DNA from 3 places in the Paraburkholderia sp. Cpub6 genome. Region 1 is predicted to be linked to each of the others. Evidence: predicted binding sites of a transcription regulator. Region 1 holds the regulator's gene; each other region holds the start of a gene.
The links. The regulator HrcA, encoded in region 1, represses chaperone genes, less so after heat shock. The targets are predictions, from matches to a motif close to TTAGCACTCNNNNNNNNNGAGTGCTAA.
Positions count from the first base shown of each region.

Region 2: rpoH (RNA polymerase sigma factor RpoH) is a predicted target of HrcA. The motif match lies at 1,301-1,327, and genes of this name have one in related genera.
Region 3: groES (co-chaperone GroES) is a predicted target of HrcA. The motif match lies at 1,993-2,019, and genes of this name have one in related genera.

Region 1 covers NZ_JACHDM010000016.1:84,303-87,582, forward strand. The annotation lists gene hemH (ferrochelatase) at 1-694, opposite strand, end outside; gene hrcA (heat-inducible transcriptional repressor HrcA) at 876-1,895, opposite strand; gene HDG33_RS24175 (NAD kinase) at 2,106-3,008, shown strand; gene recN (DNA repair protein RecN) at 3,075-3,280, shown strand, end outside.
Region 2 covers NZ_JACHDM010000005.1:302,708-305,987, forward strand. The annotation lists gene rpoH (RNA polymerase sigma factor RpoH) at 304-1,239, opposite strand; gene HDG33_RS12435 (acyloxyacyl hydrolase) at 1,596-2,168, shown strand; gene HDG33_RS12440 (nuclear transport factor 2 family protein) at 2,210-2,593, shown strand; partial or broken gene HDG33_RS12445 (2-isopropylmalate synthase) at 2,791-3,280, opposite strand, start outside.
Region 3 covers NZ_JACHDM010000029.1:17,949-21,228, reverse strand. The annotation lists gene groL (chaperonin GroEL) at 1-1,576, opposite strand, end outside; gene groES (co-chaperone GroES) at 1,630-1,920, opposite strand; gene HDG33_RS31200 (FkbM family methyltransferase) at 2,452-3,162, opposite strand.

The DNA of each region.
Region 1 (3,280 bases):
GGCATTGCTCGTGGTACGGGTCGCCGAGGTCGAGCGTGCGCTTGGGCACGCCGTGGAAACTGAGCACGAGCTTGTCGCCCGCCGCGAAATCGGGGCGGCCGTGCAGATGCCAGTAGTGGTGCACCTGTGCGGCGAGCGCCGCGATGTACGCCGGGTGATCGGCGTACTGGCGCACGGTGCGGATTTCCGGCTGGTTGCGCATGCGCTTGAGCGCGGAAAAGGCTTCGTCGAACGCGGTCGCAGTGGCCGACGCCGAATACTGCGGATACATCGGCATCAGCAACACGCGCTCGGCGCCCGCGAGCTTCAGCTGGTTCAGCATTGCCGGAATGCCGGGCGTGCCGTAGCGCATCGCGTAGTCGACCAGCACCGTGTAGTCGTTCAGTTGCAGCAGATGGCGCAGGCCCTCGACCTGCTTTTCGGTGTGGACGCGCAGCGGTGAGCCCTCGGGCATCCACACCGCCGCATACTTCTTCGCAGAGCTGCGGCCGCGAAACGGCAGAATCAGCAGACGCAGAATGAGCTGCCACAGCAGCGCCGGAATTTCGACCACGCGAGGATCGGACAGGAACTGCGCGAGGTAGCGGCGCACCGCGCGCGGCGTCGGCGCGTCGGGCGTGCCGAGATTGATCAGCAACACGGCGACGCGATGCGACGTGGCGTTCTGTGAAGGCCGCTCGAGGTCGAAGCGCATAGGTAGCAGAAATCACCGCATTTTGCGGCGAGTCGATTCAATGGAGATTCATTATAGCGGCGCGGGTTCTGCCCGGCGCCGCCAGAGACCCCTGGCCATTCGGACGATTGGCAGACACCGCGCGTTCGCGCATCATGGTCGCCACGGACTGCGATGACGACAGTTCCGCGGAGCCCGAGGACTACTGCTGGCTGAGCGTCATGGACAACAGCCGCGCGGTTATGTCCACGATCGGAATCACGCGGCTGTAGGCCATGCGGGTCGGTCCGATCACACCGAGCGTGCCGACGATCTTGCCGTTCACCTCGTACGGCGCGGTGACGACGCTCATTTCCTCGATCGGTACCAGATTCGATTCGCCGCCAATGAATATTTGCACGCCCGCCGCGTGACTCGACACGTCGAGCAACTGAAGGAGGCTGGTCTTCTGGTCGAACACATCGAACAGCTTGCGCAGGCGCGCCATGTCCGACGAAAGATCGGCGACTTCGAGCAGATTGCGCTCGCCCGAGATCAACACGGTCTCGCCGGTGTCGGATTCGTCGGTGCTGGCGGTGACGGCCGCGTGCATCAGCGAGGTCATGTCGCCACGCAGCTCGTCGATTTCCTCGCGCAGGCGGCGGCGCACCTCGTCGAACGAGAGGCCCGCGAAGTGCGCGTTGATGTAATTGGAGGCTTCCACCAGCTGCGAAGGCGAAAAGTCGCGCTGGGTGGCGAGGATGCGGTTTTGCACGTCGCCTTCGGGCGTCACGATGATCAGCAGAATGCGCTGGTCGGACAGGCGCATGAATTCGATCTGCTTGAACACGTGGCTGCGACGCGGCGTGAGCACGACGCCGGCGAACTGCGACAGATTTGACAGCACGCTCGCCGCCGCGGCGACGATCTTCTGCGGCTCGCCCACCTGCAGCGTGGTCTTGACGGTGCGCGTCACCACCTCCTCGTCGGCGGCGGATTCGACGGTCAGCATCGTGTCGACGAACAGGCGGTAGCCGCGTGGCGTCGGAATGCGCCCTGCCGACGTATGCGGACTGATCACGAGCCCCAGATCCTCGAGGTCCGACATCACGTTGCGGATCGTGGCCGGACTCAGTTCGAGGCCCGAAAAACGTGACAGCGTGCGCGAGCCGACCGGCTGACCTTCGGCGATGTAGCGCTCAATCAGCGTTTTGAGGAGGGTTTGTGCGCGAGGATCTAGCATGACGAAAAATTTTAGCTCATTGGCATGGCAGCCGAGAGCGCCCGCGGCGCCCGCTCCCGGCGAATGCACCGCCGTCGGCGGGCTCGCATGTCATCGGGTCTTCACCATTCTAACGATAATCGCGACATACGCAGACGCCCTGCGTGCGCCGCCCCACAACCGGGTTGGTCTGCGGTTCTTTTCAGGCCCTACCTATGGTGTAATGCCGGCATGCAAGTGACCAGCCAGTTCAAGACCGTCGCGCTCGTCGGGCGCAGCAATACGCCAGGCATCGGCGAGCCGCTGACCGCGCTCGCCGCCTGCATCGCGAAGCTCGGCCTGGAAGTCGTGTTCGAAGCAGACACCGCCGACGAAATCGGCGTGACCGACTATCCGGCGCTGCGTCTCGCCGAGATCGGCGCGCGCGCCGACGTCGCCGTGGTGCTCGGCGGCGACGGCACGATGCTCGGCATCGGCCGCCAGCTCGCGCCGTATCGCACGCCCTTGATCGGCATCAACCACGGGCGGCTCGGCTTCATCACGGACATTCCGATCTCCGACATGCGCGAGATCGTGCCGCAGATGCTGTCCGGCAATTTCGAGCGCGAGGAGCGCGTGCTGCTCGAAGCGCGCATCGTGCGCGACGGCACGCCGATCTACCACGCGCTCGCGTTCAACGACGTGGTGGTCAACCGCAGCGGCTTCTCGGGCATGGCGGAGTTGCGCGTGTCGGTCGACGGCCGCTTCATGTACAACCAGCGCTCGGACGGCCTGATCGTCGCGACGCCGACCGGCTCGACCGCGTACGCGCTGTCCTCGCAGGGGCCGATCCTGCATCCGCAACTACAGGGCATCGTGCTCGTGCCGATCGCGCCGCACGCGCTGTCGAACCGGCCGATCGTGCTGCCGGACGAATCGAAGGTCAGCATCCAGATCGTTTCCGGGCGCGAGGTGAACGTCAATTTCGACATGCAGTCGTTCACGTCGCTGGAGCTCGGTGACACGATCGAGGTGCGCCGTTCGCGCCACACGGTGCCGATGCTGCATCCGGTCGGCTACAGCTACTATGCGACGCTACGCAAGAAGCTGCACTGGCACGAGTACCCGTCGCACGAAGAAGACCCGAGGCCGTAAGCGGCACTTTGATTTCGCACGCCGCCGCGGCCGCCACCCGAATCCCAAGCTCACCCGACGACCTCCATGCTTCGCCACCTCTCGATACGCGACTTCGTCATCGTCGCCGCGCTCGACCTCGAATTCGACAGCGGCTTTACCGTTTTCTCGGGCGAAACCGGCGCCGGCAAATCGATCCTGATCGACGCGCTCGCGCTGGCACTAGGCGCGCGCGCCGAGGCGAGCGTCGTGCGCACCGGCGAGAGCCGCGCCGACATCACCGCGGAGTTCGA
Region 2 (3,280 bases), on a different contig from region 1:
CGCGCTCAGGTTTAGCCATGCGGCAACACGTCGCGAAACTTGCCGCGTCTGTGCAGTATTGCTACCGGACTTGCGATACGTCAAGAAACGCTTACCGGCCTCGACAAGCCGGCTTGCGGATAGGCCGACGCGAAGCGCGGCCGCGGGGACGCAAGAAAGGGCGAAAAGAATGAAAAGGCCCCGCCGTCTTGCGAGGGCGGGGCTTGAGCGCGATGGTCGCTAAATGGAGCGACCGATTAACGCGTGTCGTTTTTACCTATGTCATGGGCGGGACACAATTGACGCGCGCATGGCTTCGACGCTTTACGCGTATTCGGTCAGCGCGCCGCGCATCTTCTTCATCGCGCTGGCTTCGATCTGGCGGATACGTTCGGCCGAGACACCGAACTCGTCGGCCAGCTCGTGCAACGTGGAGCCGCCCGAGCCATCGTCGGCCACCTTCAGCCAGCGCGCTTCGATGATGCGGCGGCTGCGCGGATCGAGCGCGTCGAGCGCGCTTGCGATGCCGTCGCTTTGCAGCCGGTCGCGCTGACGCGAAGCCAGCACGGCAGTCGGCTCACTATGCGAGTCGGCCAGATAGGCGATTGGCGCGTACGACTCCTCGCCGTCTTCGACCTGACCTTCGAGCGCGATATCGCCGCCCGACAGACGCGTCTCCATCTCCGCGACCTCTTCGCGCTTCACGTTCAGCTCCTTCGCGAGACCCTCGATCTCGTCCGGCGTGAACGCGCCAAGCCCCTGCTTGTGGCTGCGCAGGTTGAAGAACAGCTTACGCTGCGCCTTGGTGGTGGCGACCTTCACCATGCGCCAGTTGCGCAGGATGTACTCGTGGATCTCGGCCTTGATCCAGTGCATCGCGTACGACACGAGGCGCACGTTTTGCTCGGGATCGAAGCGCTTGACCGCTTTCATCAGGCCGATGTTGCCTTCCTGGATCAGATCGGCGTGCGGCAACCCGTAACCGAGGTAGTTACGCGCGATGGACACGACGAGTCGCAGGTGCGACAGCACCAGGCGGCGCGCAGCCTCCAGATTGTCGTGTTCGCGCAACTCGGTGGCGAACTGGCGTTCCTCCGCCGGCGTCAGCATCGGAATCCGGTTGACCGCCTGGATGTAGGCGTCGATGTTGCCCAGATGACCGGACAGCAGCGAGGAATGCGAGAGCGCCAGTGCACCTGCCGGAGCGGCCTTAGCCGACGACGGGCTCAAAGTACTCGGAAGGGTCATTGCATGGCTCACGTGTGAAGCTCCTTTGGAATCAGACAATAGCGTACTCAGTAAACGACTCCAGCGATGGATGTTAGCACTCAGATCTGCCGAGTGCTAATACTTAGAGGTCGCAGGGGCATCCGAGTTCCCGAAAATCCTATTGAGTTTTGACTTCTGATAGCCATCATACGCTCTATTTGCCTTGCGCGTTGGACCTGTACAAAGTACCGCTGGGAGCGGTTGCAGGCTCATGTTTGACTGACATCGTCCCCGTTTTTAAAGAGAATAATTGCTGGTCATGGGCATTATCTGGGAAATACTTGCTCCTGAATTCGTGCTTGGAATAAAGGGGGCGCTCGCTTAATACTCGGCAGTATGGGGGGCGGATGAACAGGCAGAATCTCGTGGTGTGTGGGCTTACTCTAAAAAGCACGTTTGCCGTTCTGCTCGTTCTGCTGTTGGGTGCGGCGGGCGCGTCCCAAGCTGAGCAGTTCGGCGTGCAGGTGGCCGCCGGCGTCGGCGACCATCACGTCAGGACGCTCGATCTCGGCGTGGTCTGGGATCCAAACCTGACCTGGTGGCAGATCGGCGACTGGCATTTCGCGCTGCTCGGCGAGGCGCATGTCGCGTGGTGGCACACCAATGAAGGAAACGTTCACGACAACATCGGCGAGATCGGTGTGACGCCGGTGATCCGCTTCATCAGGTCGTCGGGTTCGGTGCGGCCATTCATCGAGGTGGGTGCCGGCGTCCGGCTGCTGACCAGCCCGCGCATTTCTTCCGACTTCACGTTGGGCACCGCGTGCCAGTTCGCCGAGATGGCGGGCGTCGGGTTGCGGTTCGGCGCTCGTGAGCAGTATGTCGCCGGCTACCGCTTCCAGCATGTCTCCAATGGCGGTATCAAAGAGCCGAATCCTGGTATAAATTTCAGCCAGCTATATTTGCAATATCACTTCTGACCGTGGCCGCCTGCGGCTCGCGGTGTTCGAGGGGCTCTGCAATGGCGGCAAAGATGATCGAAGCGATTCGCGGGCTCGAGCGAGAGCGTTTTCGCGCGATGGTCGATGGCGATGGGCAGTCGCTCGACACGCTGCTCGCGGACAACGTGAGCTACGTCCATACGAATGGCAAGCGCGAGACGAAGCGGCAGTTCATCGACGGGATCACCGCGGGGCGCCGTCGTTATCGGCAAATCGAGGTGCAGTCGCAGGATGTCTTGCCGGCCGGGCGCGAGACCTACGTCGTCACGGGCCGCGCGCTGATCGAGATGGAGGCGAACAACGGCGCGCTCCTGTTTCCGATTGCCTATACCGCGATTCACACGCACGAAGACGGGCAGTGGCGACTGATCGCGTGGCAGGCGACCCGTTGCGCGCTCGAGTGAGATTCTCATCGGGCGGGCGCGCCTCGTGAGCGCGTCTTCAGCGGCAGCGGAATGCGGGTGTGCACTCCGCAGCAGCAGGCTCGAGGCCCAACGCGAATTCACGCGGTCGCGCATTCGCCAGCTTTGTCGCGGCTGTTTGCGCCGTGCTCGTCTACATCGGCATCCGCGTCGCGCGCCTCGCGCGTGCCGCGCATCGCTAGCTCTCCCGCATACGGATGCCGCGCCGCCACCGGAAGCCGCGTGCAGCGTTCCGCCACGCGCCTGATCGTCGCGAGATCCGAGAAATCCAGACCGCTGTCGATACCCATCGCGTCGAGATTCATCGCGACTGTGACGAGATCGACGTTGCCGGTGCGCTCGCCATTGCCGAACAGACAGCCTTCGATGCGATCCGCGCCGGCCAGCAGCGCGAGCTGCGCCGCGGCCACGGCGGTGCCGCGATCGTTGTGCGGATGCACCGACAGCACGATGCTGTCGCGGTAACCGAGGTTGCGATGCATCCATTCGATCTGGTCGGCGAACACGTTCGGCGTGGCCGCTTCGACGCTTGCCGGCAGGTTGACGATCATCTTGTGATCGCGCGTGGGCCGCCACGTTTGCGCGACCGCGTCACACACCTCGCGCGCGAACGGCAGCTCGGTCGTGTTGAAGGTCTCGGGCGAGTACTGGAAGGTCCAGCGCGTGCCC
Region 3 (3,280 bases), on a different contig from region 1:
TCGGCAGTTCGCAGACAGCTGCGTCGGTCGTCAGCAGCAGGCCAGCAACCGAAGCTGCGTTTTGCAGCGCCGTGCGCGTCACCTTCGTCGGGTCCACGACACCTGCGTCGACCAGGTCGACGTACTCGCCGGTCGCTGCGTTGTAGCCGTAGTTGCCCTTGCCAGCAGCAACCGCTGCCACGACGACACTCGCTTCTTCGCCACCGTTGGCGACGATCTGGCGCAGCGGCTCTTCCATGGCGCGCAGAACGATCTTGATACCTGCGTCCTGATCGGCGTTAGCGCCCTTCAGGCCAGCGATTGCCGTACGTGCACGGATCAGCGCGACGCCGCCACCCGCCACGATGCCTTCTTCCACAGCCGCGCGCGTTGCGTGCAGTGCGTCTTCGACACGTGCCTTCTTTTCCTTCATTTCGACTTCGGTCGCAGCACCGACCTTGATCACCGCAACACCGCCTGCCAGCTTGGCGACGCGCTCTTGCAGCTTTTCACGGTCGTAGTCCGAGGTCGCTTCTTCGATCTGCGTGCGCACTTGCTTGACGCGAGCTTCGATGTTCGCTGCTTCGCCAGCGCCGTCGATGATCGTGGTGTTTTCCTTGCCCACTTCGATGCGCTTCGCCTGGCCCAGTTCAGCCAGCGTTGCCTTCTCGAGCGTGAGGCCGGTTTCTTCAGCGATGACCTGACCGCCGGTCAGGATCGCGATGTCTTCCAGCATCGCCTTACGACGATCGCCGAAGCCCGGAGCCTTGACGGCAACGGTCTTCAGGATGCCGCGGATGTTGTTGACGACCAGCGTTGCGAGCGCTTCGCCTTCGACGTCTTCAGCGATGATCAGCAGCGGACGGCCAGCCTTCGCGACTTGCTCGAGCACCGGCAGCAGGTCACGGATGTTCGACACCTTCTTGTCGTGCAGCAGCACGAACGGGTTCTCGAGCACGGCGACTTGCTTGTCCGGGTTGTTGATGAAATACGGCGACAGGTAGCCGCGGTCGAATTGCATACCTTCGACGACGTCCAGCTCGTCTTGCAGCGACTTGCCGTCTTCGACGGTGATCACGCCTTCCTTGCCGACCTTGTCCATTGCTTCAGCGATGCGCTCGCCGATCGACGAATCGCTGTTCGCCGAGATCGCGCCAACCTGGGCGATTTCCTTGTTGGTCGTGCACGGCTTGCTGATCTTGCGCAGTTCTTCGATTGCGGCTGCAACAGCCTTGTCGATACCGCGTTTCAGGTCCATCGGGTTCATGCCCGATGCGACGTACTTCATGCCTTCGCGGACGATCGATTGCGCGAGAACCGTAGCGGTCGTCGTGCCGTCGCCTGCGTTGTCGCTGGTCTTGGAAGCGACTTCCTTGACCATTTGCGCGCCCATGTTCTGGAGCTTGTCCTTCAGTTCGATCTCTTTCGCGACCGACACACCGTCCTTGGTGACCGTCGGGCCGCCGAAGCTGCGCTCGAGAACCACGTTGCGGCCCTTCGGACCCAGCGTGACCTTCACGGCGTTGGCGAGAATATTCACGCCTTCGACCATCTTGGCACGGGCGGAATCACCGAATACGACGTCTTTAGCTGCCATCTTCTAACTCCTTGAATACTTTGGATATAACCGGTGAAGTAGCGACCTTGCGCTTACTTCTGCACCACGGCCATGATGTCTTCTTCGCGCATCACGAGCAGTTCGTTGCCGTCGACCTTGACGGTCTGGCCTGCGTACTTGCCGAACAGGACGCGGTCGCCGACCTTCACGTCGAGCGCAATGGCTGCGCCCTTGTCGTCGCGCTTGCCCGGGCCGACTGCGAGGATTTCACCTTGATCCGGCTTTTCCGCTGCGGCTTCGGGGATCACGATGCCCGACGCGGTCTTGGTTTCCTGATCCAGACGTTTGACGATCACGCGATCATGCAAAGGACGAAGGTTCATACATACTCCTCTCTGATTGAGACTGAAGAACGCTGAGAAAAACCCGGCTGGCCGAGCCAACCGGAGATGTTGTTAGCACTCTCGTGCAGCGAGTGCTAATTATATGGACGGGCAGTGACAAATTCAAGAAGGGGGAACGCGGTCGAAGGTCTCTGACCCTGAAACGTGATTCGCTCGGGCTTGAACCCCGCCCCGTGCGGAACGTCTGCCGTTCGGCATTTTCTCTAAGAAAACAATAATTTACCGACGTGTTGCGTCGAGATTCGGCCCTTCGTGAAGAAAGAGGCGAGCCATGACGAGGCAGCGACTTCGGAGCGGCGCGCCCGCTCGAAACGTCAAACCCAGGGAAATCCCCATAAGCGCGGGCCGTTACGATAGTCAGCCTTCAGGCAAGTCGAGGCGGCTCGTGAATGTGCTTCACGGCTGAGGCACCAGTCGGTCCAGGTATATCTGGACCGTTGCAGCGGCCGTTGATAGTGGGATTGTGAAATTGATAGCAGCTGCAAGGACGATACTTGCAGAACCGTAGCGCTATAACTGAGTTCGAAAGATTTGAGATCTTTCCACTCTGAAGATCAGCGACAAATATGTCCAACTGACAAGTCGGTAATTGCGCTCCTCCAGATAGCGAAATATGGCGGAATCTATTACTTCCCTTATCGAAGTCAGCGTCGACTCCACAATGATGATCTTTGGTTTATACCTGCTGATATCAATCGATCGCAAGACTTCGTAATCGTGACCTTCCACGTCGATGGAAAGCAGATCGATTTCCTGGCCGGCGTACGGGGTGTGCTCGAGAACGTCGTTCAATGTGGTGGTTTCAACGGTCCGGACAGAGATAGGCTTCTGGACTTCGGCCGCAGCCACTATGGGATCTATGGTCGAAGTCAACCCATAATTTGAAAAATTATAGACTTCCTTGAGCTGTTTCTCGTTCGAGACGGCCGCACATACATTGACATCACCAGACCGCGCAAGAGAAAACGTTTCAATTTTCACTGGATCCATGTCTATGTTGATGCCGCGCCAACCACGCTTGTAAAGCGCATGTGTGTTCGAGAACTTGACAGGGTGGTATGCACCAACGTCGACATAAACACCCTTATTGCACCGGGGACTGATTATCTCGCGCAACACCGCGTCCTCTCCAAACTGCGAGTAGTACAAACGCGGCCCGCGTGTTATCCACGTCTTGCGGACGAGCCAAAGGAAGTGTCCGAACGTCTTCGGGTTCAACATAATCGCTCCCCACTTCGAAACGATAACGGCAATAGGTCAAACAGCGTTTGACCTGGAAGCTTGCCGAGCAGAAGGTCGGTCCGGCATTACGTTAGCTAATATTCGCATAGCAGGCCTC